3 regions of the Streptomyces sp. NPDC085944 genome follow, and region 1 is predicted to be linked to each of the others. Evidence: riboswitches for the same ligand, from Rfam matches in the RefSeq annotation. Region 1 holds a riboswitch; each other region holds the start of a gene.

Region 1 (7,714 bases):
AGATACGTGACTTCCTGGTGCACGCGGTCGCCCGCACCGGCGGTCACCTCGGACCCAACCTCGGCGTGGTGGAGCTCACCGTCGCCCTGCACCGGGTCTTCGAGTCGCCGGACGACCGCATCCTGTGGGACACCGGCCATCAGAGCTACGTGCACAAACTCCTGACCGGCCGTCAGGACTTCTCCAAGCTGCGCAGCAAGGGCGGCCTGTCCGGCTACCCCTCGCGTGAGGAGTCCGAGCACGACGTCATCGAGAACAGCCACGCCTCCACCGTCCTCGGTTGGGCCGACGGCCTCGCCAAGGCCCGCCAGGTGCAGGGGGAGCACGGCCACGTCGTCGCCGTCATCGGTGACGGCGCGCTCACCGGCGGCATGGCCTGGGAGGCGCTCAACAACATCGCGGCGGCCCGGGACCGGCCGCTGATCGTCGTCGTCAACGACAACGAACGCTCGTACGCCCCCACCATCGGCGGCCTCGCGAACCACCTCGCCACCCTGCGCACCACAGACAGCTACGAGCGCGCCCTGGCCTGGGGCAAGGACGTGCTCCAGCGCACCCCCGTGGTCGGCAACACCGTGTACGAGGCCCTGCACGGCGCCAAGAAGGGCTTCAAGGACGCCTTCGCCCCGCAGGGGCTCTTCGAGGACCTGGGGCTCAAGTACCTCGGCCCGATCGACGGCCACGACGTCCGCGCCGTCGAGTCGGCGCTGCGCCGTGCCAAGCGCTTCCACGGCCCGGTGCTGGTCCACTGCCTCACCGAGAAGGGCCGCGGCTACGAACCCGCCCTGCGCGACGATGAGGACCACTTCCACACCGTCGGTGTGATGGACCCGCTCACCTGCGAGCCGCTCAGCCCGGTCGGCGGGCCGTCCTGGACCTCGGTCTTCGGCGAGGAGATCGTCCGGATCGGCGAGGAGCGCGAGGACGTGGTCGCGATCACCGCGGCCATGCTGCACCCGGTCGGTCTGGCGCCCTTCGCCGCGCGCTTCCCCGACCGGGTCTGGGACGTCGGCATCGCCGAGCAGCACGCCGCCGTGTCCGCCGCCGGCCTCGCCACCGGCGGACTGCACCCGGTCGTCGCCGTGTACGCGACCTTCCTCAACCGTGCCTTCGACCAGCTCCTGATGGACGTGGCACTGCACCGCTGCGGGGTCACCTTCGTCCTGGACCGGGCCGGCGTCACCGGCGTCGACGGGGCCTCGCACAACGGCATGTGGGACATGTCCGTCCTCCAGGTCGTCCCCGGCCTGCGCATCGCCGCGCCGCGCGACGCCGACCAGCTGCGCGCCCAGCTGCGCGAGGCGGTCGCGGTGGACGACGCGCCGACGCTGCTGCGCTTCCCCAAGGAGTCCGTCGGTCCCGCCGTACCCGCCGTCGACCGGATCGGCGGCCTGGACGTCCTGCACGCCGCCGAGCGGCCCGAGGTGCTGCTCGTGGCCGTCGGCGTGATGGCGCCCGTCTGTCTCGGCGCCGCCGAACTCCTCGAGGCCCGCGGCATCGGCTGCACCGTCGTCGACCCCCGCTGGGTCAAGCCCGTCGACCCGGCGCTCGCGCCCCTCGCGGCCGAGCACCGCCTGGTGGCCGTCGTCGAGGACAACAGCCGCGCCGCCGGGGTCGGCTCCGCGGTGGCCCTGGCGCTCGGCGACGCCGAGGTCGACGTCCCCGTACGCCGATTCGGCATTCCCGAGCAGTTCCTCGCGCACGCCAAGCGCGCCGAGGTGCTCGCGGACATCGGCCTCACCCCGGTCGACGTCGCCGGCCGGATCGCCGCGAGCCTGGCCCTGGCCGAACCGGCCGGCGAACAGGCGGGGGAACCGGCGGTGGAACAGCCCGGCGACGGGCGGATGTCCGGCGACGGACGGATCGTCATGCCAGCGCAAGGAGAGAACTGAATGACCAAGGAGTTCGACCTCGCCGCGCTCTTGGCCGAGCGCGGCGCCGAGCGGTACGAGCTGCACGCCAGGTACCTCAACCACCAGCAGCCGCGCATGCTGCGCACCATCGGCTTCGACAAGGTCTACGAGCGGGCCGAGGGCGCACACTTCTGGGACGCGGACGGCAACGACTACCTGGACATGCTCGCCGGGTTCGCCGTCATGGGCCTGGGCCGCCACCACCCCGTCGTCCGCAAGGCGCTGCACGACGTCCTCGACGCCTCGCTCGCCGACCTGACCCGCTTCGACTGCCCGCCGCTGCCCGGCCTGCTGGCGGAGAAGCTGCTCTCCTACAGCCCCCACCTGGACCGCGTCTTCTTCGGCAACAGCGGCACCGAGGCCGTCGAGACCGCCCTGAAGTTCGCCCGGTACGCGACCGGCAGGCAGCGGATCCTGTACTGCTCCCACGCCTTCCACGGACTGACCACCGGCTCCCTCTCCGTCAACGGCGAGGACTCGTTCCGCAAGGGCTTCGCGCCGCTGCTGCCCGACACCGCCGTCCCGCTCGGCGACCTGGACGCCCTGGCCCGGGAGCTGAAGAAGGGCGACGTGGCCGCGCTGATCGTGGAGCCGGTCCAGGGCAAGGGCGTGCACGAGGCACCGCCCGGCTATCTGCGCGCCGCGCAGGACCTGCTGCACCGGCACAAGGCGCTGCTGATCGCCGACGAGGTGCAGACCGGGCTCGGCCGTACCGGGAAGTTCTACGCCTACCAGCACGACGACGGCGTCGAACCCGACCTGGTCTGCGTCGCCAAGGCGCTGTCCGGCGGATACGTGCCGGTGGGAGCGACCCTGGGCAAGGACTGGATCTTCCAGAAGGTCTACTCCTCGATGGACCGCGTGCAGGTCCACTCGGCCAGCTTCGGGTCCAACGCGCAGGCCATGGCCGCCGGCCTCGCCGTGCTGTCGGTGATGGAGAACGAGGAGATCGTCGCGAACGCCGCCGCGGTGGGGGACCGGCTGAAGTCCCGGCTGGCCGCACTGGTGGACCGTTACGAACTGCTCGCCGACGTCCGGGGCCGCGGACTGATGATCGGCATCGAGTTCGGCCGGCCCAGCTCCCTGAAACTGCGCAGCCGCTGGACGATGCTGCAGGCCGCGCGGAAGGGACTGTTCGCGCAGATGGTGGTCGTGCCGCTGCTGCAGCGGCACCGCATCCTGACCCAGGTGTCCGGCGACCACCTGGAGGTGATCAAGCTGATCCCGCCGCTGATCATCGACACCGACGACGCCGACCGGTTCGTCGACGCCTTCACGGAGGTGATGGAGGACGCGCACAATGGCGGTGGACTGATGTGGGACTTCGGGAAGACCCTGGTCAAGCAGGCGGTGGCCAACCGCTGACCGACTTTTTTGCCTGTGAGGCAAGAAATTTGCCTGCGGGGCAACACTCGGGCTGAATGGAGGCATGAGCTCCTCCGAGACCGGCCCCGCCGAGGGTGCGGTCGCCGCCGTCGCACCGCAGCTGCGCGAGCTGCGGCGGCGGGCCGCCCTCACCCTGGAGGCCGCGGCCCGCGCCGCAGGGCTGTCACCCGCCCACCTCTCCCGCCTGGAGACCGGGCAGCGCCAGCCCTCACTGCCGATGCTGCTCGCCCTCGCCCGCATCTACGGGACGACCGTCGCCGAGCTGCTGGGCGAGACCGCGGCCGACCGGGACGCTGTCGTGCGCGCCGCCGACATGGAGGCCACGAGCGCGGGCGGCTGGACGTATTACCAGGCCGGAGCGCCGGGCCGGGGCATGCAGGCCCTGCGCGTCGAGGTGCCGTACGGCTCCCAGGGCGACGTCGTGCGGGTGCACCCAGGAGAGGAGTGGCTCCACGTCCTCAGGGGCCGGCTGCGGCTGCGCCTCGGGGACACCGAGCACCGGCTCACCGCCGGGGACAGTGCCCACTTCGACTCCATGACCCCGCACCGGATCGCGGCGCAGGACCCCGACGGGGTCGAGCTGCTCTTCGTCCACACCCTGCTGCAGAGCCCGACGGCCGCGCTGTGCCTCGGCCCGACCCCTGGAGAGACGCCATGAGTGCCATCGAGGACAAGTTCCCGCGCGCCCTGTGGGTGCGCCTGGTCATCTACATCGCCCTGGGGCACGTCTTCGGCGGCTTCCTCTACCTGCTGTTCGAGGTGGGCGCCAAGTAGCCCGTCCGCGAGCGGGTGGCTCAGTCCACCATCCGCTCGCGCAGCCGCTCCCGGGTCCCGGCGCCGAGCCGCAGCCCTTTCTCCAGATAGGCGTCGACTCCGCCCCACGTCTCCTCGATCGTCTCGAAGGCCGCCGCCAGGTACTCGGCGCGCGCGTCGAACAGCGGGCTGAGCAGTTCCATGACCTCGGGGGAGTAGGCGGAGGCGGCGGTGCTGCTGCGGCGCACCTTGTAGCGGCGGTGCGCGGCGTTCGACTTCAGGTAGTCCTCGACGACGGCCTCGCGCTCGACACCCAGGGCGAGCAGGGTGACCGCGATCGACAGGCCCGCGCGGTCCTTGCCGGCCGCGCAGTGCATCAGCGCCGGGACGCTGTCCTCGGCGAGCGCGTGCAGGATCCGGGAGTGCTCCGAGGTGCGCTCCGTGACCATCGCACGGTAGGAGGCGACCATGCGCCGGGCGCCCTTGCCGTCGCCGAGGATCCCGTGCAGCTGGTCGAGATCTCCGTCCCGGACCATCTTCCAGAACTCGGCGCCGTCGGCCGGATCGCTCAGCGGCAGGTTCACATTGCGCACGCCCGGCAGCTCGACGTCCGCGCCGTCGAGCTTCTGGTCGGCCGCGTTGCGGAAGTCGAAGATCGTGTGCAGGCCCAGCGAGGCGAGGAACGCGGCATCCTCCCCGGTGGCATGAGCCAGGTGGCCGCTGCGGAACAGCACCCCCTGCCGTACCCGCCGGCCGTCCACGGTCGGCAGTCCGCCCACGTCCCGGAAGTTGCGCACACCGGTCAGCTCGGGTTCGGTCGACGGGACCTGCTGCGTCACGGGGGCTCCTCCCACTCCGCCCCGCCGCCGCTGCTCGCCGGCGGGCGCCATTCGACGATACGGCATGGCCGGTGCGCGAAGGCCGTTCAGGCAGGGGTATTGCGGGCCGGAAAGGGCCTTCTGTCCGAATTGGATGATTGGTTATAACTGGGCCTGAAATGGCGGCAGGTGGGTGAGGGGCGCGTGAGCAGCGTCATATCCGTGACCGAGCGTTGCCCGTCATGTTCACGTAATCCGGCCCGTTCTCAAGGGAATTCAGGGAAAGCGGTGCGAGGGAAATCGACGCAGGGTTACCGGGATTTCCCGTAATGGATCAATAGAAACAGCTGTCGCCGGAACCTCTCGCTTGTCCCTGTGCGTCTTGGTCCCTTACGTTCACCACCGATCCGGACGGACGCCTAATCCTGCCGCCGACCGGAGCCCGCACTCATCCACCACCCGTACACGGCAGGAGCGGGGGACCCACAGGTAGAACTGCCTGTTCCGGTTCCCGGAACGGCTTGGGGTAAAGCCGCGCTTCGGCGCGGCCGGGCATCTCCAGCCCGCACCCGACAGCTCACCTCGCAGGCGCCGGAGAGGAATTCGCCATGCCCGCGAAGGGTAAGCACCGCCGTACCAGGGCCATGCGCCTGACCCGCACCATCGCCGTCGCCGGAACCGGTGGCGCCGCGCTCGCGCTCCCGCTGATGGGTGCCGCCTCCGCCAACGCCGCCCCCGCGCACTCCGTTTCCGAGCAGGCCGTGCAGTCCGTTCCGGCGTCGGCCAAGAAGGCCGCCGCGAACGGCTCCGACAAGAACGCGGAATCCCGCACATACACCGTGAAGAGCGGTGACTACCTTTCGAAGATCGCCGACGAGCAGCACGTCGACGGCGGCTGGAAGAAGCTCTACGCGGACAACCGCGAGGCCGTCGGCTCCGACCCGTCGCTGATCCACCCGGGTCTCGAGCTCTCGATCGCCGGCCAGGCCGCCAAGTCCTCGGCGCCGTCCTCCGCGCAGTCGCAGAAGCCCGCCGAGAAGCAGAAGCCCGCCGAGAAGCCGGCCCAGAAGTCGACGGACACCACGAAGACCGCTGCCACCGAGTCCTCGGCGTCCTCGGACTCCGGCACCCAGTCCGCGGGCACCACCAGCGGTTACACCTCCCCCGTCGCGGGCGGCACCGTCGGCACCCCGTACCACCAGTCCGGCAGCATGTGGTCCAGCGGCTACCACACGGGTACCGACTTCGTCGTTCCGACCGGCACCTCGCTGAAGGCCGTCGGCGCGGGCACCGTCGTCTCCGCCGGCTGGGGCGGCGCTTACGGCAACCAGGTCGTCATCAAGCTCGACGAGGGCCACTACGCCCAGTACGCCCACCTCTCCTCGCTCTCCGTCTCCGCCGGTCAGACCGTGACGACGGGACAGCAGGTCGGCCTCTCCGGCGCCACCGGCAACGTGACCGGCCCGCACCTGCACTTCGAGATCCGCACCACGCCGGACTACGGCTCGGACATCGACCCGCTCGCGTTCCTGCGCTCGCACGGCGTCTCCGTCTGACGACCGGCTCCGCGCGGCCTCCGCACCCCGAAGGCCGGACCCCGATCCCCGGGTCCGGCCTTCGGCGTGTCCGGACCTCGGCGTATTCCGGAATTGACGAACACTTTAGGCGTGGCCTTTCTCACCGACCGTCAACCCCTGCCTACGGTCGCGTAGGTCACATTCCAAGGTGAATCATGGGCCGACGTGGCAGACGATTCGAAGAGTGACAGCAGAGCAGTGATCGGGTCGTACGTGGCGGTGGGGGACAGCTTCACCGAGGGCGTCGGCGACCCCGGCCCCGGCGGGGCGTTCGTCGGCTGGGCCGACCGGCTGGCCGTACTGCTCGCGGACCGGCGCCCCGAGGGAGACTTCACGTACACGAACCTCGCCGTGCGCGGCAGGCTCCTCGACCAGATCGTGGCGGAACAGGTCCCCGGGGTCGTCGCCCTCGCGCCGGACCTGGTGTCCTTCGCGGCGGGCGGCAACGACATCATCCGGCCCGGCACCGACCCCGACGAGGTCGCCGAGCGGTTCGAACTGGCGGTGGCCGCGCTGACCGCCGCGGCCGGCACCGTCCTGGTGACCACCGGGTTCGACACCCGCGGGGTGCCCGTCCTCAAGCACCTGCGGGGCAAGATCGCCACGTACAACGGGCACGTGCGCGCCATCGCCGACCGCTACGGCTGCCCGGTGCTCGACCTGTGGTCGCTCCGCAGCGTCCAGGACCGCAGGGCGTGGGACGCCGACCGGCTGCACCTGTCGCCGGAGGGCCACACCCGCGTGGCGCTGCGCGCCGGACAGGCCCTCGGCCTGCGCGTCCCGGCCGACCCCGACCAGCCCTGGCCGCCCCTGCCGCCCCGCGGCACGCTCGACGTGCGGCGCGACGACGTGCACTGGGCGCGCGAGTACCTGGTCCCGTGGATCGGGCGCCGGCTGCGCGGCGAGTCGTCGGGCGACCACGTGACGGCCAAGGGAACGCTGTCGCCGGACGACATCAAGACGCGGATCGCCTCGGTGGCCTGAGGCGGACCGGGCGGCCGGGCCCCGTGCGACAGCCCCTAACGTCGTGCGGACACCAGGGCCGCCCGCTCCAGGCCCAGTTCCCGGGCCAGCGCCTCGTCCACCCACTCCTGCGCCCGGGCCCGCGAGACCGTGCCCGCGTACGACGTGAGCTGCACCGCCAGCCCGTCGAGCAACGCCGTCAGACGCAGGGCGGCGGTCTCCGGGTCGGGGCAGGAGAACTCGCCGCCGGCCGCGCCCTCGGCGATGACCTCGGCGAGCGCCGCCTTCCACTGCCGGTCCAGCT
Region 2 (7,714 bases), on a different contig from region 1:
CCGCCCCGTCCTCGAACACCCGCGCCGCCGGTGGTGCGTCGCCGAACTCCGGCCGTACGACGACCAGCTGGCCGACGGCACGGTGTCCCGCCAGCCCGGCCGGTCCGTCCCAACCGTCCGGCGCGCCGGGACCGCAGGCCAGCTCCTGGTCGAGGACGCAGCTCCCGTCGATCCGCATGGTCAGACGGCTGGTGAGGCGGCCGGGTTCCTCTCCGGCCCGCCCCAGCACCTGCTCCTCGCGCAGCAGCAGCCGTGCCCCGGCGGCGAGGTCGACGGACGTGGTGACGTGCAGATCGCTGCCGCCGGCGGAGATCAACTGCTCCGGCAGCCAGCACAGCTCGGCGTCGTCGTCGACGGTGAGCCGGACGTCGTAGCGGGCCCCGGCCCTGTCCTGCCCGGGCAGCGCGAGCGTGGCGGCGGCCGAGCCCACGCGCAGGCGGGCGCCGCGCTCCGCGTGGACCCCCACCGTGAAGTGGTCGCCGCCGAGCGGTCCGCTCATCGCGCCGACCAGCATCACCCGGGCCTCGGCTCCGCTCCCCCGGGTCCGGCGCACGGCGAGGGGCCCTTCGCCCTCCAGCGCCGGCAGTACGGTGCCGCCGCGCCCGTCGCCGCGGGCGAGCACGCGTGCGCTCGCCCGGACGCCGCCCGGCGCGGTGGTCACGCGGTCCACGCGGCGATCCGCTCCCGCACCCAGTCGGCGACCTCGCGCACCCCGTCCTCGCTCCGCAACGACTGGAGGACGACGGGCAGTTCACCGCGCACCGTCTTGGCGTCCGCGGCCATCCGCCCGAGGTCGGAACCGACGTACGGCGCCAGGTCGGTCTTGTTGACGATCAGCAGGTCGGCGGTGGCGACTCCGGGTCCGCCCTTGCGCGGGATGTCGTCGCCGCCCGCCACGTCGATCACGAACACCTGCGCGTCGACGAGCCCCTTGGAGAAGGTGGCGGTGAGGTTGTCCCCGCCGGACTCCACCAGGACCAGGTCGAGCGGCCCGACCTCGTCCTCCAGGTCCTCGACGGCCTCCAGGTTGGCGGAGATGTCGTCCCGGATCGCGGTGTGCGGGCAGGCGCCGGTCTCCACGGCGGTGATCCGCTCGGGCGGCAGTACGGCCTCGCGGAGCAGGAACTCGGCGTCCTCCCGGGTGTAGATGTCGTTGGTCACCACGGCGAGGGACAACTCCTGGCGCAGCGCCCGGCACAGCGCGGCGACGGTGGCGGTCTTCCCGGACCCGACGGGCCCGCCGAGCCCGATGCGCAGCGCCCGACGGGTCCCGTCGGGCCGCCGGGCGTCGGCGGAGACGGCGGCGGGGAATGCGTGGTCATGGTCAAGATGCACAACGGCTCCTGTCGAAGTCGGGATCGGCCGTGTCAGCCCGTCCGGCGTTTGAGGACGAGGCCGTCCAGGCCGAGTGGGGGTCCAGGGGGCAAGGCCCCCAGGCGGGGTAGAAGAGGCCGAGCCCCTTCGGGTCGGAATCGGGAACGGGCGGCGGGGGCGAATCCCCACCTAGGAGGCGAACAACCGCACAGCCCAGGCGGCATGAGCCTCGGCCCCGATCTCCAGCAACGGCGCGGACCGCGCGGGCAGCGCGTCGACCCCCTCCGTCACGACGCGCTCGCCCGTCTCCACGGCCTCCTGAGCCGCCCGGTCCATCTCGTCCGAGAGCCGCGCCAGTACCCCCGTCGCGTCGAAGGGATCGAGACCGAGCAGCCGCACGACGGCCGTCGCGGGTCCGCTCGCCCCCTCGTAGAGGGCGCAGAACGCCGCGTCGAGCGGCCCCAGACCGGCCGCACGCGCGGCCAGTCCCAGCACGACGGGTTGATGCGCGCCCTTGGGGAACAGCGAGGCCACGGCGTCGAGTTCGGGACGCGGCCAGGTCGCCCGGGCGGCCCGCATCAGCTGCCGCCCCAGCCTGCGCCCGGCCACCCGCAGAGCGGGCGACGGGGTACGGGCGTCGACGGCGCGGTCGAGGTCCCCGGGATCGGCCCCGAGGGCGGCGGCCGCCGCAACGCACGCCGCGACGACCCCGTTCGTGTGCAACCGCCCCCGGCAGAACGCCTCCAGGCTCGCGGCGTCGGTGACGCGTCCCGCCCGGACGGCGGCCTCCGCCCCGCCGGAGTGGGCGTGCCCCCCGGCGGGGAAACGGCCGTCCGCGAGGACGAGCAGTGCTGCGCGGCTCATTCCGGCGCTCAGAAGAGGAAGTACCGCTGGGCCAGCGGCAGCTCGGCGACGGGAGCGGGCTCGACGAGTTCGCCGTCGATGGTCACCGCGAAGGAGTCCGCGGCGACCTCCACCCGGGGCAGCGCGTCGTTTCGCCGCATGTCCGCCTTGGTCCGGCCGCGCGTCGACCGGATGGGCACGAACGCCCGCCCGAGCCCGAGCCGCTCGGCCAGCCCGTCCTCGACGGCCTGCTCGGAGACGAAGTTGACCGAGTTGGTGGCGGGAGCGGTCCCGAGCGCCCCGTACATCGGGCGCGGCAGCACCGGCTGCGGCGTGGGAATGGAGGCGTTCGCGTCGCCCATCTGCGCGTACGCGATCTGACCGCCCTTGATGACGAGCTGCGGCTTCACGCCGAAGAAGCGGGGGTCCCAGAGCACCAGGTCGGCGAGCTTGCCGGTCTCGACGGAACCGACCTCGTGCTCGATGCCCTGGGCGACGGCGGGGTTGATGGTGTACTTGGCGACATAGCGACGGGCGCGGAGGTTGTCCGCGCGGGTGTCGCCGGGCAGGAGGCCGCGCCTGCGCTTCATCACGTGCGCGGTCTGCCAGGTCCGCAGGATCACCTCGCCGATGCGCCCCATGGCCTGGGCGTCGGACGACATGATGGAGATCGCCCCCATGTCGTGCAGGATGTCCTCGGCCGCGATGGTGCTGGGCCGGATCCGGGACTCGGCGAAGGCCAGGTCCTCGGGGACGGCGGGGTTCAGGTGGTGGCAGACCATCAGCATGTCGAGGTGTTCCTCGACGGTGTTGACGGTGTGCGGCCGGGTGGGGTTGGTGGACGCCGGCAGCATGTTGGGCAGCGACACCGCCGTGATCATGTCAGGTGCGTGGCCGCCGCCGGCGCCCTCGACGTGGAAGGCGTGCAGGGTGCGGCCCGCGACGGCGTCGAAGGTGTCGCCGACGAAGCCGGCCTCGTTCAGGGTGTCGGTGTGGACGGCGAGCTGGACGCCGGACTCCTCGCACACGTCCAGGCAGGCGGAGATGGCGGCGGGGGTCGCGCCCCAGTCCTCATGGATCTTGAAGCCGAGGACGCCGGCGCGCAGTTGGTCGCGCATGGACTCCTTCGACATGGTGCTGCCCTTGCCGAGGAAGCCGATGTTGACGGGGCTGGACTCCAGGGCGGCGAACATCCGCGCGAGGTGCCAGGCGCCGGGCGTGACGGTGGTCGCCTTGCTGCCCTCGGCCGGGCCCGTGCCACCGCCGATGAGCGTGGTGATGCCGGACGCCAGGGCCTCGTCGACGGCGTTCGGCGCGATGAAGTGGACGTGGGTGTCGATGCCGCCCGCGGTGACGATCTTGCCGTTGCCCGCGACGACCTCGGTCTCGGGACCGATGACCAGGTCGGGGTGGACGCCGTCCATGGTGTCCGGGTTGCCGGACTTGCCGATGCCGGTGATCCGGCCGTCGCGGATGCCGATGTCGGCCTTCACGATCCCCCAGTGGTCGATGATCACGGCTCCGGTGATCAGCGTGTCGGGGGCGCCTTCGGCCCGGGTGGTGCGCGCCTGCCCCATGGACTCGCGCAGGACCTTGCCGCCGCCGAAGACGGCTTCGTCGCCGGAGCGGCCGGGGCCGCCCGAGCGGTCCTCCTCGATCTCGACGAGGAGGTCGGTGTCGGCGAGGCGGATGCGGTCGCCGGTGGTCGGGCCGAACAGGTCGGCGTAGGCGGGGCGGGACAGCTCAGGCATCGAGGGCACCTCCGGTCGCGCCGCGCAGACCGACGACGACGCGGGCCCCCGCGAGGGGGATCAGCCGTACGTCGACGGGGATGCCCGGCTCGAACCGGACGGCGGTGCCGGCGGCGATGTCCAGCCGCCTGCCGTGCGCCGCGCCGCGGTCGAACTCGAGACCGGGGTTGACCTCGCCGAAGTGGTAGTGGGAGCCGACCTGGACGGGCCGGTCGGCGGTGTTGAGCACGGTCAGGCGAGTGACTTCGCGGCCTTCGTTGAAAGTGACCGGCTCGTCCGCGAACAGGATCTCTCCGGGGATCACGACTGCGGCCCCCGTCAGACGATCGGGTCGTGGACGGTGACCAGCTTGGTGCCGTCGGGGAAGGTGGCCTCGACCTGCACGTCGTGGATCATCTCGGGGACGCCCTCCATGACCTCGTCGCGCTGGACGAGCTTGCGTCCGGAGGACATGAGTTCACCGACGCCGCGCCCGTCCCGGGCGCCTTCGAGGATGTGCGCGGTGATCAGCGCGACGACCTCGGGGTGGTTGAGCTTCACGCCTCGTGCCCGGCGCTTCTCCGCCACGTCGGCGGCCACATGGATGAGCAGTCTCTCCTGCTCGTGCGGGGTCAGTTGCATTTACCACCTCACAGGGCATGACGCCGGGACCGGACGGTCCGGCTGTCGCGGCTGCCGCGACGGCTCTAGGTGTAACACACAGGAACAGGTCGGAATTTACCTACCGGTTCACGGAAAACCGCAGGTGGATCAGGGTGCAGACTAGGGCTGGAGTGTTACGGCCACATCACCCGGTTTTGACCGAGTGATTACCGATGCCGTCGGCGGTTTCCCGCCTGCCCACTCTCGGTCGGCGGCGTCCCGCACATCCGCTCCACCGACCACGACTCGCGGGGAACCGGTCTGAAACGGACCAAAAGGCGTACCCCCTATCGGTCTAGGAACACACCCGATTCGCCACCGGCCGAAGTTGCGGCGCCCGCCCTGCGGACGTGCGGGCTGCGCCACTGCGCCGCTGGTCCCGGCGCCGCCACCGCGGTCGACGGCTTCCCGGACCCGAGGGCGACAACCCGAACGGATGAGCGGCACGTAACAACACAAAGAGCACGTTCCGCTGGGAATTTCCCCCGGGGCGGGACAAGATCCGTGACTGACGACAAGCCCTCGCCGCAGCGGCGGGGCGGTCCGGGCGGACGCCGAGTCCTGCCGCCGTCCGGACGACCGGTCGCAAGGGAAGTGGATCGGCAGGAGTGGAGGACCCGAGCACGACGGGTCGCCGGCCCGGCCGCCTCCGCGAGGGGCACCGGACCGAGCGGTCCTTGGGGTGAAGCCGCACTCGTGCGGCCGGGCAACTTCGCCAGCCCGAATCCGACAGGTCATCCTTCACAGGCGGCTGACGAAGGGTTGCGCATGTCCGCGCTCAATCGTGTCCCGTCCCTGATGGCCCGTGCCGGTACGGCCTCGGCCCTCACCCTCGCCGCCGTGGGCGGCTCCGTCGTGGTCCCCGGCGTCGCCGCCGAGGCTGCCGCGGCGAGCCATGCGGCGAAAGCCCTCAAGGTCGCGGCCTCGAAGAAGGGTTCCCCGTACCGCTGGGGCGCCACCGGCCCCTACCGGTTCGACTGTTCCGGCCTGACCCTGTACTCGTTCAAGAAGGCCGGCAAGAAGCTGCCGCGCACCGCGGCCCAGCAGTACAACAAGACCCGCCGCGTCTCCGTCAAGAGCCGCAGGGCCGGAGATCTGGTGTTCTTCCACTCGGGTCGCAGCGTCTACCACGTCGGCATCTACGCGGGGAAGGGCAAGCTCTGGCACGCCCCTAAGACCGGGGACGTGGTGCGCCTGCAGAAGATCTGGACGTCAAGCGTCTGGTACGGCCGGGTCAAGTAGCCCGCCCGCGGGGGGTTGCGGCGTTCTCCCCCGCCGTCACTCCCGCGGGTGCGCTCGGCCCGCCCGGCGGCGTCCAGGGCAGTTCGATCGAGACGGTCTTGCCACCCTCGCGCGTGGGCCGGACCCGCAGCTTGCCGCCGCACTCGGCGGTCAGCCAGCGGATGATCACCATGCCCCGCCCGTTGTCCTGCTGGACGGCGGCCGGCAGGCGCCTGGGGAAACGCGGGTGACTGTCGGTGACCCCGATGCGCAGCCGCTCGTCGCGGTCGAGGACGAGGTCGACCGTGAAGGTGGGCGACTGCCCCAGTGTGTGCTGGACCGCGTTGGTCGCCAGTTCGGAGACGATGAGCCGGACGGTCTCGTACAGGTCGGCGTCGGCGGGCAGCCCCCATTCCGCCAGCGTGCCGACCGTATGGGTCCGCGCGGCGGCCACCGAGGCCGGATCGCTCGGCAGAGTGACGGATGCTTCCAGATGGTCTGCCATGGCGACGTCGTCCCTTTCTCACGGCACCGCGGGCCCGACACGGAGTGGACGGTTCGAGTACGGTCCCGGACTGGTGCTTCGCCGCCAGACTGCCATTGCCAGGCTCGCGAAGGGCGGCGATCCACCAAGATGTGCATATATCTGTCGCTCGAAGCGGTGAACTCTGCGACGGCAGAGCGTATTCGGGCGGCTCATAGGGAGTAGGGGAGTTGTCCCATGCAGCACGGTCCCGTGGTGCGCCGTCGGAAGCTGGGCGCGGAACTGCGCGCCCTGCGCACATCGGCGGGCATCACCAGCGGCGAGGCGGCCCGGCTCGTGGGCTGGCACCAGTCGAAGGTCAGCCGGATCGAGACGGGGACGAGCGGGGCGAAACCGGCCGACGTGCGGTTGCTGCTGGACGTCTACGGCGTGGACGACGAGCAGTTGCGGGGGCTGCTGGTGATGCTGGCGCGCTCCGAGGACGCGGCGGGACGCAACCACTGGTGGCACGCCTACCGCGGGGTACTGCCCCCGACCTACCGCGACTTCATCAGCCTGGAGTCGCAGGCCAGCGCGATGCGCACGCTGGAGACCACGGTGGTGCCCGGGCTGCTCCAGACGCCTCAGTACGCCCGCGCGGTGACCCGGGCCGCGGTGGACGGACTGCCGGAGGAACGGCTGGACACGCTGGTGGAGGTCCGGCTGGCCCGGCAGGACGTGCTGCGGGCCCAGCCACCGTTGGAGCTGAGCGCGGTCCTGGACGAGGCGGTGCTGCGCCGCGAGGTGGGCGGGCCCGAGGTGATGGCCCGTCAACTGACCCGGCTGGTCGAGGCCGCTCGGCTCCCCCATGTCCGGCTCCAGGTCCTGCCGTTTGCCGCCGGGGCGCACATCGGTGTCACCGGCCCTTTCGTAATCTTCTCATTTTCGAGCACTTCTGATCTCGATGTGGTTGTTCTCGACCACTTGACGAGTAGCCTGCACCTCGAACGGAAAGAAGACCTAGAGGCCTATACCGAGGCCTTCAACGCCCTTCTGATCCATGCCCTTTCGCCCGAGGACTCGTTGGACTTCATCGCCGCGACCGCGGCAGGCGCGTAAGGAGGCACCATGTCAGGCTTCATGTCCGAACGACCCCGGAACATCCCTGTCAGCACCGATCTGCCCGGTGTCCGGTGGCTGCGCAGCAGCTACAGCACCGGAGCGAACAACTGTGTGGAGACGGCCCGTCCGTCGGTCGGCCCGCGGGCCGGACTGCTCGCCGTGCGCGACTCCAAGAACCCGGCCGGACCCGCCCTGCTCTTCTCCCCCGGGAGCTGGACGGCGTTCACCGCGGGCGTCCGCGGCTGACCACGCCGGGCGCCGGACGACGCACGGCCGTGTCACGCCGACTCATGGCCGCGTTTCGCCGATCACCCGCACAGCGCGTTCGACCTGTTCCCCGGAGAGGTCCCCCCGAGCG
Region 3 (7,714 bases), on a different contig from region 1:
CGCGCCGAACAACGCCGTGCTGTCGGTCGTCGGCGACATCGACCCCGAGCGGACGCTGGCCTGGATCGAGAAGTACTTCGGCTCCATCCCCTCGCACGACGGCAAGCAGCCGCCCCGGGACGGCTCGCTGCCCGACGTCATGGGCGAGCAGCTGCGCGAGGTCGTCGAGGAGGAGGTCCCGGCCCGCGCCCTGATGGCCGCCTACCGCCTCCCGGAGGACGGCACGCGCGCGTGCGACGCGGCCGACCTCGCCCTGACCGTCCTGGGCGGCGGCGAGTCGTCCCGCCTCTACAACCGGCTGGTGCGCCGCGACCGTACGGCCGTGGCCGCAGGGTTCGGCCTGCTGCGCCTCGCCGGAGCCCCCTCCCTGGGGTGGCTGGACGTGAAGACGTCGGGCGACGTCGAGGTGCCGGTCATCGAGACCGCCGTCGACGAGGAGCTGGCCCGGTTCGCCGAGGAGGGCCCCACGGCCGAGGAGATGGAGCGCGCCCAGGCCCAGCTCGAGCGGGAGTGGCTGGACCGCCTGGGCACGGTGGCCGGCCGTGCCGACGAACTGTGCCGGTACGCCGTCCTGTTCGGCGACCCGCAGCTCGCCCTCACCGCCGTGCAGCGGGTGCTGGAGGTGACCGCGGAGGAGGTCCAGGAGGTCGCCAAGGCCCGCCTGCGTCCCGACAACCGCGCGGTGCTCGTCTACGAGCCCACCGCCCCGGCCGACGAGACCGACGCCGACCCGACCGACGCCACCGACGAGAACGAGGAGGCGGCCAAGTGACCGAGCTCGCCACCATGGACTTCCACGCACAGCCGCAGGCCGGCGAGCCCAAGCCGTGGGCCTTTCCGGCCCCCGAGCGCGGCAGCCTCGACAACGGACTCACCGTGCTGCGCTGCCACCGCCCAGGCCAGCAGGTCGTCGCCGTCGAGGTGCTCCTGGACGCGCCCCTGGACGCCGAGCCGGCCGGTCTCGACGGCGTCGCCACCATCATGGCGCGCGCCTTCTCCGAGGGCACCGACAAGCACTCCGCCGAGGACTTCGCCGCCGAGCTGGAGCGCTGCGGCGCCACCCTCGACGCGCACGCCGACCACCCGGGTGTCCGGCTGAGCCTGGAGGTCCCCGCCTCGCGCCTCGCCAAGGCGCTCGGCCTGCTCGCCGACGCCCTCAGGGCGCCCGCCTTCGCGGACGGCGAGGTCGAACGGCTGGTGCGCAACCGGCTCGACGAGATCCCGCACGAGCTGGCCAACCCCTCCCGCCGCGCCGCGAAGGAACTCTCCAAGGAGCTGTTCCCGGCCGACTCGCGCATGTCGCGCCCGCGCCAGGGCACCGAGGAGACCGTCGCGGCCGTCGACTCGGCCGCCGTACGCGCCTTCTACGAGCGGCACGTCCGCCCCGCCACGGCCACCGCCGTGGTCGTCGGCGACCTCACCGGCGTCGACCTGGACGCGCTGCTCGGCGACACCCTGGGCGCGTGGACCGGTCCGGCCGCAGAGCCGCGCCCCGTGCCCCCGGTGACCGCCGACGACCGGGGCAGGGTCGTCATCGTGGACCGTCCCGGCGCCGTCCAGACGCAGCTGCTGATCGGCCGCACCGGCGCCGACCGGCACGACCGCGTGTGGCCCGCGCAGGTGCTCGGCACGTACTGCCTCGGCGGCACCCTCACCTCGCGCCTGGACCGCGTCCTGCGCGAGGAGAAGGGATACACCTACGGCGTACGGGCGTTCGGCCAGGTCCTGCGGTCCGCGCCGGACGGGACGGGCGCCGCGATGCTCGCCATCAGCGGCTCCGTCGACACCCCCAACACCGGTCCCGCCCTGGAAGACCTGTGGACGGTGCTGCGCAAGCTCGCCGCGGAGGGGCTCACCGACGCCGAGCGCGACGTGGCCGTGCAGAACCTGGTGGGTGTGGCGCCGCTCAAGTACGAGACGGCGGCGGCCGTGGCGGACACGCTCGCCGACCAGGTCGAGCAGCACCTGCCCGACGACTTCCAGGCGACGCTCTACCGTCAACTCGCCGCCACGGGCACCGTGGAGGCCACGGCGGCGGTCGTGAACGCCTTCCCGGTGGACCGCCTCGTGACGGTCCTCGTCGGCGACGCGGCGCAGATCAAGGAGCCCGTCGAGGCCCTCGGCATCGGTGAAGTCACCGTGGTGGCGGCCGAGTAGCGGCAGGCGCGTGCGGTGGCCCTGGTGACCGGAGTGTCACCAGGGCCGCCGTATGTCCCAATTGGGGGAGTGGCTGCCTGTCTGCCCTGTGGCGTGCGCTACAAAAAGCCTGTTGCGTTTGAGGATTGAACACAGCCGCGTTTAGCGTCTTCCGGGCTGTTCGTCAGGCAGTGCGCCGCACCCGCGGCACCGGACAGTCATCGCCGAGTCCCCGTACGGCGCGAGCCAGGGGAGCCGGGGACCCACCGCAGTCCCTGGGGTGAATCGGACGCCCGCGCGCGCAGCGAGGGGGTCCGTAGGAGACCTTCCACCTCCGAACCCGTCAGCTAACCCGGTAGGCGAGAGGGAAGGAAAGGACAAGCCTCTACATGGCGTTCACGCGCGCCACCGGGAAGCACCGCCGTCCCAGTCGGGTGCACCGCACCACCGCCCGTGCGGCGGGAGTCGCGGCCCTCGCCACCACCGGCGTCGTCGGCACCCTCGCGGCTCCGGCGCTCGCCGCCGAGCCCGAGGTGGAGCAGAGCGGACTCACCCCGGTCGTCACCATCGGCGACTCCATAGCCGACGAGATCGACGCCCAGGCCGTCGCCCAGAAGCAGGCGGCCGTGGACGCCGCCGCCCGCGAGGCGGCCCGGGAAGCGGCCCGCGAGCGGGCGGCCGAGGCGGCCAAGGAGGCGCGCGAGGCCAAGGAACGCGCCGCGCGGGAGGCGGAGCGCAAGCGCCTCAACACCTTCGTCACGCCGATCACCGCCTCCTACGTCTCCACCGCGTACCGGGCCGGCAGCTCCCTGTGGTCCTCCGGCAGTCACACCGGCATCGACTTCCACGCCGCCGGCGGCACCTCCGTGCACGCGGTCGGCGTCGGCACCGTCGTCGAGGCCGGCTGGGGCGGTGCGTACGGCAACCAGGTCGTCATCAAGATGCACGACGGCACGTACACGCAGTACGGGCACCTGTCCTCCATCGGCGTCTCGGTCGGTCAGTCGGTCGGGCCCGGGCAGCAGATCGGCCTCTCCGGCGCCACCGGCAACGTCACCGGACCGCACCTGCACTTCGAGGCACGCACGAGCCCCGAATACGGCTCGGACATGGACCCCGTCGCCTACCTCCGCTCGCACGGCGTGAACGTCTGACGGCCGCGTCAGAAAAGCCCCGCCTCCTTGAGTCGGGGCTTTTCGCATTCCATATTCGCTTGATTGGCCTAGAGTCGCTGAACATGCGTCCATCGTCGACGTTTCAGGGATCGAGGCGGAGGTCGGTCATGCGTATTCCGGCGCATTCTGTGTGCACGGCGATCCGGGACGACATCGTCGCCGGTGTCCACGGACGCGGGAGCCGGCTCACCGAGGAAATCCTCGCCCGCCGCTACGGCGTCTCGCGCGTCCCCGTGCGCGAGGCCCTGCGCACGCTGGAGGCGGAGGGCTTCGTGGTGACCCGGCGGCACGCGGGCGCCTGCGTCGCGGAACCGACCGAGCAGGAGGCCGCCGACCTGCTGGAGACCCGCGCCCTCCTGGAGCCGCTCGGTGCCTCCCGGGCTGCCCGGCGGCGCACCGAGGCCCACCTCAAGGTGTTGCGCGGCCTGGTCAGGCTGGGGCAGGAGCGGGCCAGGCAGGGCGGCGGGGAGGATCTGCGCCCGCTGGGCGGCTGGTTCCACGAGACCCTCGCCCGGGCGGCGGGCAGCCCCTCCCTGGCCGCACTCCTGACCCAACTGCGCCACAAGATCGCCTGGATGTACGTCCAGGAGGCCCCCGCCGGACCCGTGCAGCACTGGGCGGAGTGCGGCGCGATCGTCGACGCGGTGGCCCGGGGCGACGGTGAACGCGCCCGGGCGCTCATGACGCTGCACACCGAACGGTCGGCGTCGGCATACCGGCTGCGGTTCGCCTCCGGCGGCGGGCGGACGGAGTGCGTGAGGAATGCGCAACAATCCGTACACACGGCGGTGCTGCCGAAGTAACACGAGTGCCGTACAAAGAGGCGGGGAATTCAAGGACCGCTTTTCCGGTGCTCGGAACGGAAAAGGTGAAAGGCCCGCCGGGCGATACCGGCGGGCCTTTCGGTGCTGCTGCTCCCTGGTCCGTCAGACGGTCTCGGGAAGCTCCTCGAGCCCCTCGGCGACCAGCTTCGCCAGCCGGTCCAGGGCGGCCTCGGCGTCCTCGGCGTCGGAGGCGAGGACGATCTCCTCGCCACCCTGGGCGCCGAGGCCGAGGACGGCCAGCATGGAGGCCGCGTTGACGGGGGACCCGTCGGCCTTGGCGATCGTCACCGGGACGCCTGTGGCCGTGGCGGCTCGGACGAAGATGGAGGCGGGGCGGGCGTGGAGACCCTCGGCCCAGCCGACGTTGACGCGGCGCTCAGCCATGTGATGCTGCCCTTCAGGTGTTCAGAGGGGTTGGAGTTGTCTAGACCAGGTTGTCTAGACCAGTTTCCCACATCGTGAAGCAAGGCGGGACGACCGCGTGTGCCGTCCCGTGCGGTGCCCGGACCGCGGCCTCGGTCCGGGATTCCGTTGTCCACAGACTGCCCCGCGCCGTTGTCGTACGCGAGCCGTAGTCTGGGGCCCATGCAGACCTCGTCGGACCGGCACGAGTACCCCGCCCACTGGGAAGCCGACGTGGTGCTGCGCGACGGCGGCACCGCGCGCGTCCGCCCCATCACCGTTGATGACGCCGAGCGCCTGGTCAGCTTCTACGAGCAGGTCTCCGACGAGTCGAAGTACTACCGCTTCTTCGCGCCGTACCCTCGCCTGTCCGCCAAGGACGTCCACCGCTTCACGCACCACGACTTTGTGGACCGGGTGGGACTCGCGGCCACCATCGGCGGCGAGTTCATCGCCACCGTACGCTACGACCGGATCGGCGCCGGCGGAACACCCGCCACCGCACCGGCCGACGAGGCCGAGGTCGCCTTTCTCGTCCAGGACGCCCACCAGGGACGCGGCGTCGCCTCCGCCCTCCTGGAGCACATCGCCGCCGTCGCCCGCGAGCGCGGCATCCGCCGCTTCGCCGCCGAGGTGCTGCCCGCCAACACCAAGATGATCAAAGTCTTCATGGACGCCGGGTACACCCAGAAGCGGAGCTTCGAGGACGGCGTGGTCCGCCTGGAGTTCGGTCTCGAACCCACCGACCGCTCGCTCGCCGTGCAGTACGGGCGCGAGCAGCGCGCGGAGGCCCGTTCCGTCCAGCGGCTGCTGCAGCCCGGCTCGGTCGCGGTCGTCGGCACCGGCCGCACCCCGGGCGGCGTCGGCCGCAGCATCCTCGACAACATCCGCGACGCCGGCTACACGGGCCGTCTGTACGCCGTGAACAGGGCGTTTCCCGAGGAGCAGAAGACACTCGACGGGGTCACGGCGTGCCGCTCCGTGCGCGACATCGACGGACCCGTCGACCTCGCCGTCGTCACCGTGCCCGCCGCGCGCGTCCCCGACGTCGTCACCGAGTGCGGCGAGCACGGCGTGCAGGGCCTCGTGGTGATCTCCGCCGGGTACGCCGACAGCGGCCCCGAAGGCCGTGAGCGCCAGCGGGCCCTCGTGCGCCAGGCGCGCACCTACGGCATGCGGATCATCGGGCCCAATGCCTTCGGAATCGTCAACACCTCCCCGGACGTGCGGCTCAACGCCTCCCTCGCCCCCGAGATGCCGCGCCCCGGCCGGATCGGCCTGTTCGCCCAGTCCGGCGCCATCGGCATCGCCCTGCTCTCCCGGCTGCACCGGCGTGGCGGCGGGGTCACCGGCCACACCGGCGTCTCCACCTTCGTCTCCTCCGGCAACCGCGCCGACGTCTCGGGCAACGACGTCCTGCAGTACTGGTACGACGACCCGGACACCGACGTCGCGCTGATGTACCTGGAGTCCATCGGCAACCCGCGCAAGTTCACCCGCCTCGCCCGACGGACCGCCGCGGTCAAGCCCCTGGTCGTCGTGCAGGGCGCCCGGCACGGCGGCGTGGCACCCCAGGGACACGCCGTACGGGCGACACGGCTGCCGCACGCGACGGTCTCCGCGCTGCTGCGCCAGGCCGGCGTGATCCGGGTCGACACCATCACGGAGCTGGTCGACGCGGGGCTGCTCCTCGCCCGCCAGCCGCTGCCGACCGGACCGCGGGTGGCCATCCTGGGCAACTCCGAGTCCCTGGGACTGCTCACGTACGACGCGTGCCTCTCCGAGGGACTGCGCCCGCAGCCCCCGCTGGACCTGACGACCGCCGCGTCGGCCGACGACTTCCACGCCGCCCTGGCCGGGGCCCTGGCCGACGGCACCTGCGACGCCGTCGTGGTGACCGCGATCCCCACGGTGGGGGAGGGGGCCGCCGGGGACGCCGCACTGGCCGAGGCGCTGCGCTCGGCGGCTGCCGCGGTCCCCACCAAGCCGGTCCTCGTGGTCCACGTGGAGCTGGGCGGCCTGGCGCAGGCCCTGTCGGCGGCGACAAGCACCGCCCCCCAGGCCGGCTCCGCCCCGACCGCCGCCCCGGCTGCGCCGGGCACCGCAGCCCAGTCCGCTCCGGGCACCGCCGCGCAGGCCGCCCCGGGTGCCCCTTCCGACGCGGCTGCGGGCAGCGCCGCCGGTCCCGCCCCGGCCGCACCGGGTCCCGCCGCCGATGACGCTCCGGGTGTCGCCTCTCACACTGGGCCGGGGGCCGCGTCTCAGGCCGACCCCGGCACCGCCTCTCAGACTGCGCCGGGCCCCGTCGCCGATTCCGCTCCGGGCACTCCTGCCGCCGCTCGGGGCGCCGCCCCACAGGAAGCGCCAGGCGCCCCTCAGGCCGCTCCGGGCCTCGCCTCACCGGCAGCTCCGCCCCGTGGGGAGGCTCCGAACCCTGCCGCCGAGACCGCTCCAGGAGCCCCTCCGGCTGCGGCTCCGGGCCCCGCCGCCGAGACCGCTCCGGGCGCGCGTTCCGAGGCGGCTTCCCGCAGCCCCGCACGGGGCGCTGCGCGCAGCGCCCCCCACGCCGCTCCCGGCGGGGCCGCTGCGGCTCCCTCCGGTTCGTCCGCGGCCTCGCCCCGAGTGCCGCCCGCCGTCCCGGCGCCGGCAGGAGCCCACCTGATTCCCGCCTACCCCGCAGCCGAGCGAGCCGTCCGCGCGCTCGGTGAGGCCGTCGCCTACGCCCAGTGGCGGCGCGAGGCCGCCGACCCCGGCAAGGTGCCCGAGTACGAGGACATCGACGAGAAGGGCGCCGCCGAGCAGATCGCCGGCCTCCTCGCGCGCGGACAGGGGCTCACCCTCGGCGACCGGGAGACCTGCGACCTGCTCGGCAGGTACGGCGTCCACGTCCACCGCGCCCTGCCCGCCCCCACCCCCGACGACGCCGCGGCCGCCGCGCGGACCCTCGGCTACCCCGTGGCCCTCAAGGCCACCGCCCCGCACCTGCGTCACCGCGCGGACCTGGGCGGCGTACGCCTCGACCTCGCGGACGAGGAGCAGCTGCGCCGTGCCTTCGCCGAGTTGACCGAGCTGTTCGGGAAACCCGCGGAGCTGCGCCCCGTCGTGCAGGGCATGGCCCCGCGCGGCGTCGACACCGTCGTACGGGCGGTCATCGACCCGGCCGCCGGCGCGGTGCTC

The links. A riboswitch is a leader RNA that binds a small molecule or an ion and turns the genes downstream of it on or off. The one in region 1 is predicted to bind cyclic di-AMP.
Positions count from the first base shown of each region.
Region 2: another riboswitch for cyclic di-AMP. It lies ahead of AB0P07_RS04365 (C40 family peptidase); the one in region 1 lies ahead of AB0P07_RS10250 (LysM peptidoglycan-binding domain-containing M23 family metallopeptidase).
Region 3: another riboswitch for cyclic di-AMP. It lies ahead of AB0P07_RS29550 (M23 family metallopeptidase); the one in region 1 lies ahead of AB0P07_RS10250 (LysM peptidoglycan-binding domain-containing M23 family metallopeptidase).

Region 1 covers NZ_JBFBJX010000004.1:354,899-362,612, forward strand. Annotated here, with positions in the region: gene dxs (1-deoxy-D-xylulose-5-phosphate synthase) at 1-1,892, shown strand, start outside; gene AB0P07_RS10230 (aspartate aminotransferase family protein) at 1,893-3,278, shown strand; gene AB0P07_RS10235 (XRE family transcriptional regulator) at 3,343-3,957, shown strand; gene AB0P07_RS10240 (DUF6126 family protein) at 3,954-4,073, shown strand; gene AB0P07_RS10245 (tyrosine-protein phosphatase) at 4,094-4,891, opposite strand; cyclic di-AMP (ydaO/yuaA leader) riboswitch at 5,317-5,474, shown strand; gene AB0P07_RS10250 (LysM peptidoglycan-binding domain-containing M23 family metallopeptidase) at 5,479-6,426, shown strand; gene AB0P07_RS10255 (SGNH/GDSL hydrolase family protein) at 6,646-7,431, shown strand; gene AB0P07_RS10260 (TetR family transcriptional regulator C-terminal domain-containing protein) at 7,467-7,714, opposite strand, start outside.
Region 2 covers NZ_JBFBJX010000002.1:136,662-144,375, reverse strand. Annotated here, with positions in the region: gene AB0P07_RS04395 (urease accessory protein UreD) at 1-661, opposite strand, end outside; gene ureG (urease accessory protein UreG) at 658-1,335, opposite strand; gene AB0P07_RS04385 (urease accessory UreF family protein) at 1,504-2,178, opposite strand; gene AB0P07_RS04380 (urease subunit alpha) at 2,187-3,908, opposite strand; gene AB0P07_RS04375 (urease subunit beta) at 3,901-4,212, opposite strand; gene AB0P07_RS04370 (urease subunit gamma) at 4,227-4,529, opposite strand; cyclic di-AMP (ydaO/yuaA leader) riboswitch at 5,173-5,315, shown strand; gene AB0P07_RS04365 (C40 family peptidase) at 5,319-5,792, shown strand; gene AB0P07_RS04360 (ATP-binding protein) at 5,785-6,276, opposite strand; gene AB0P07_RS04355 (helix-turn-helix transcriptional regulator) at 6,493-7,353, shown strand; gene AB0P07_RS04350 (DUF397 domain-containing protein) at 7,375-7,602, shown strand; gene AB0P07_RS04345 (8-amino-7-oxononanoate synthase) at 7,645-7,714, opposite strand, start outside.
Region 3 covers NZ_JBFBJX010000018.1:25,725-33,438, reverse strand. Annotated here, with positions in the region: gene AB0P07_RS29560 (pitrilysin family protein) at 1-772, shown strand, start outside; gene AB0P07_RS29555 (pitrilysin family protein) at 769-2,157, shown strand; cyclic di-AMP (ydaO/yuaA leader) riboswitch at 2,349-2,513, shown strand; gene AB0P07_RS29550 (M23 family metallopeptidase) at 2,526-3,290, shown strand; gene AB0P07_RS29545 (GntR family transcriptional regulator) at 3,419-4,114, shown strand; gene AB0P07_RS29540 (HPr family phosphocarrier protein) at 4,238-4,519, opposite strand; gene AB0P07_RS29535 (GNAT family N-acetyltransferase) at 4,721-7,714, shown strand, end outside.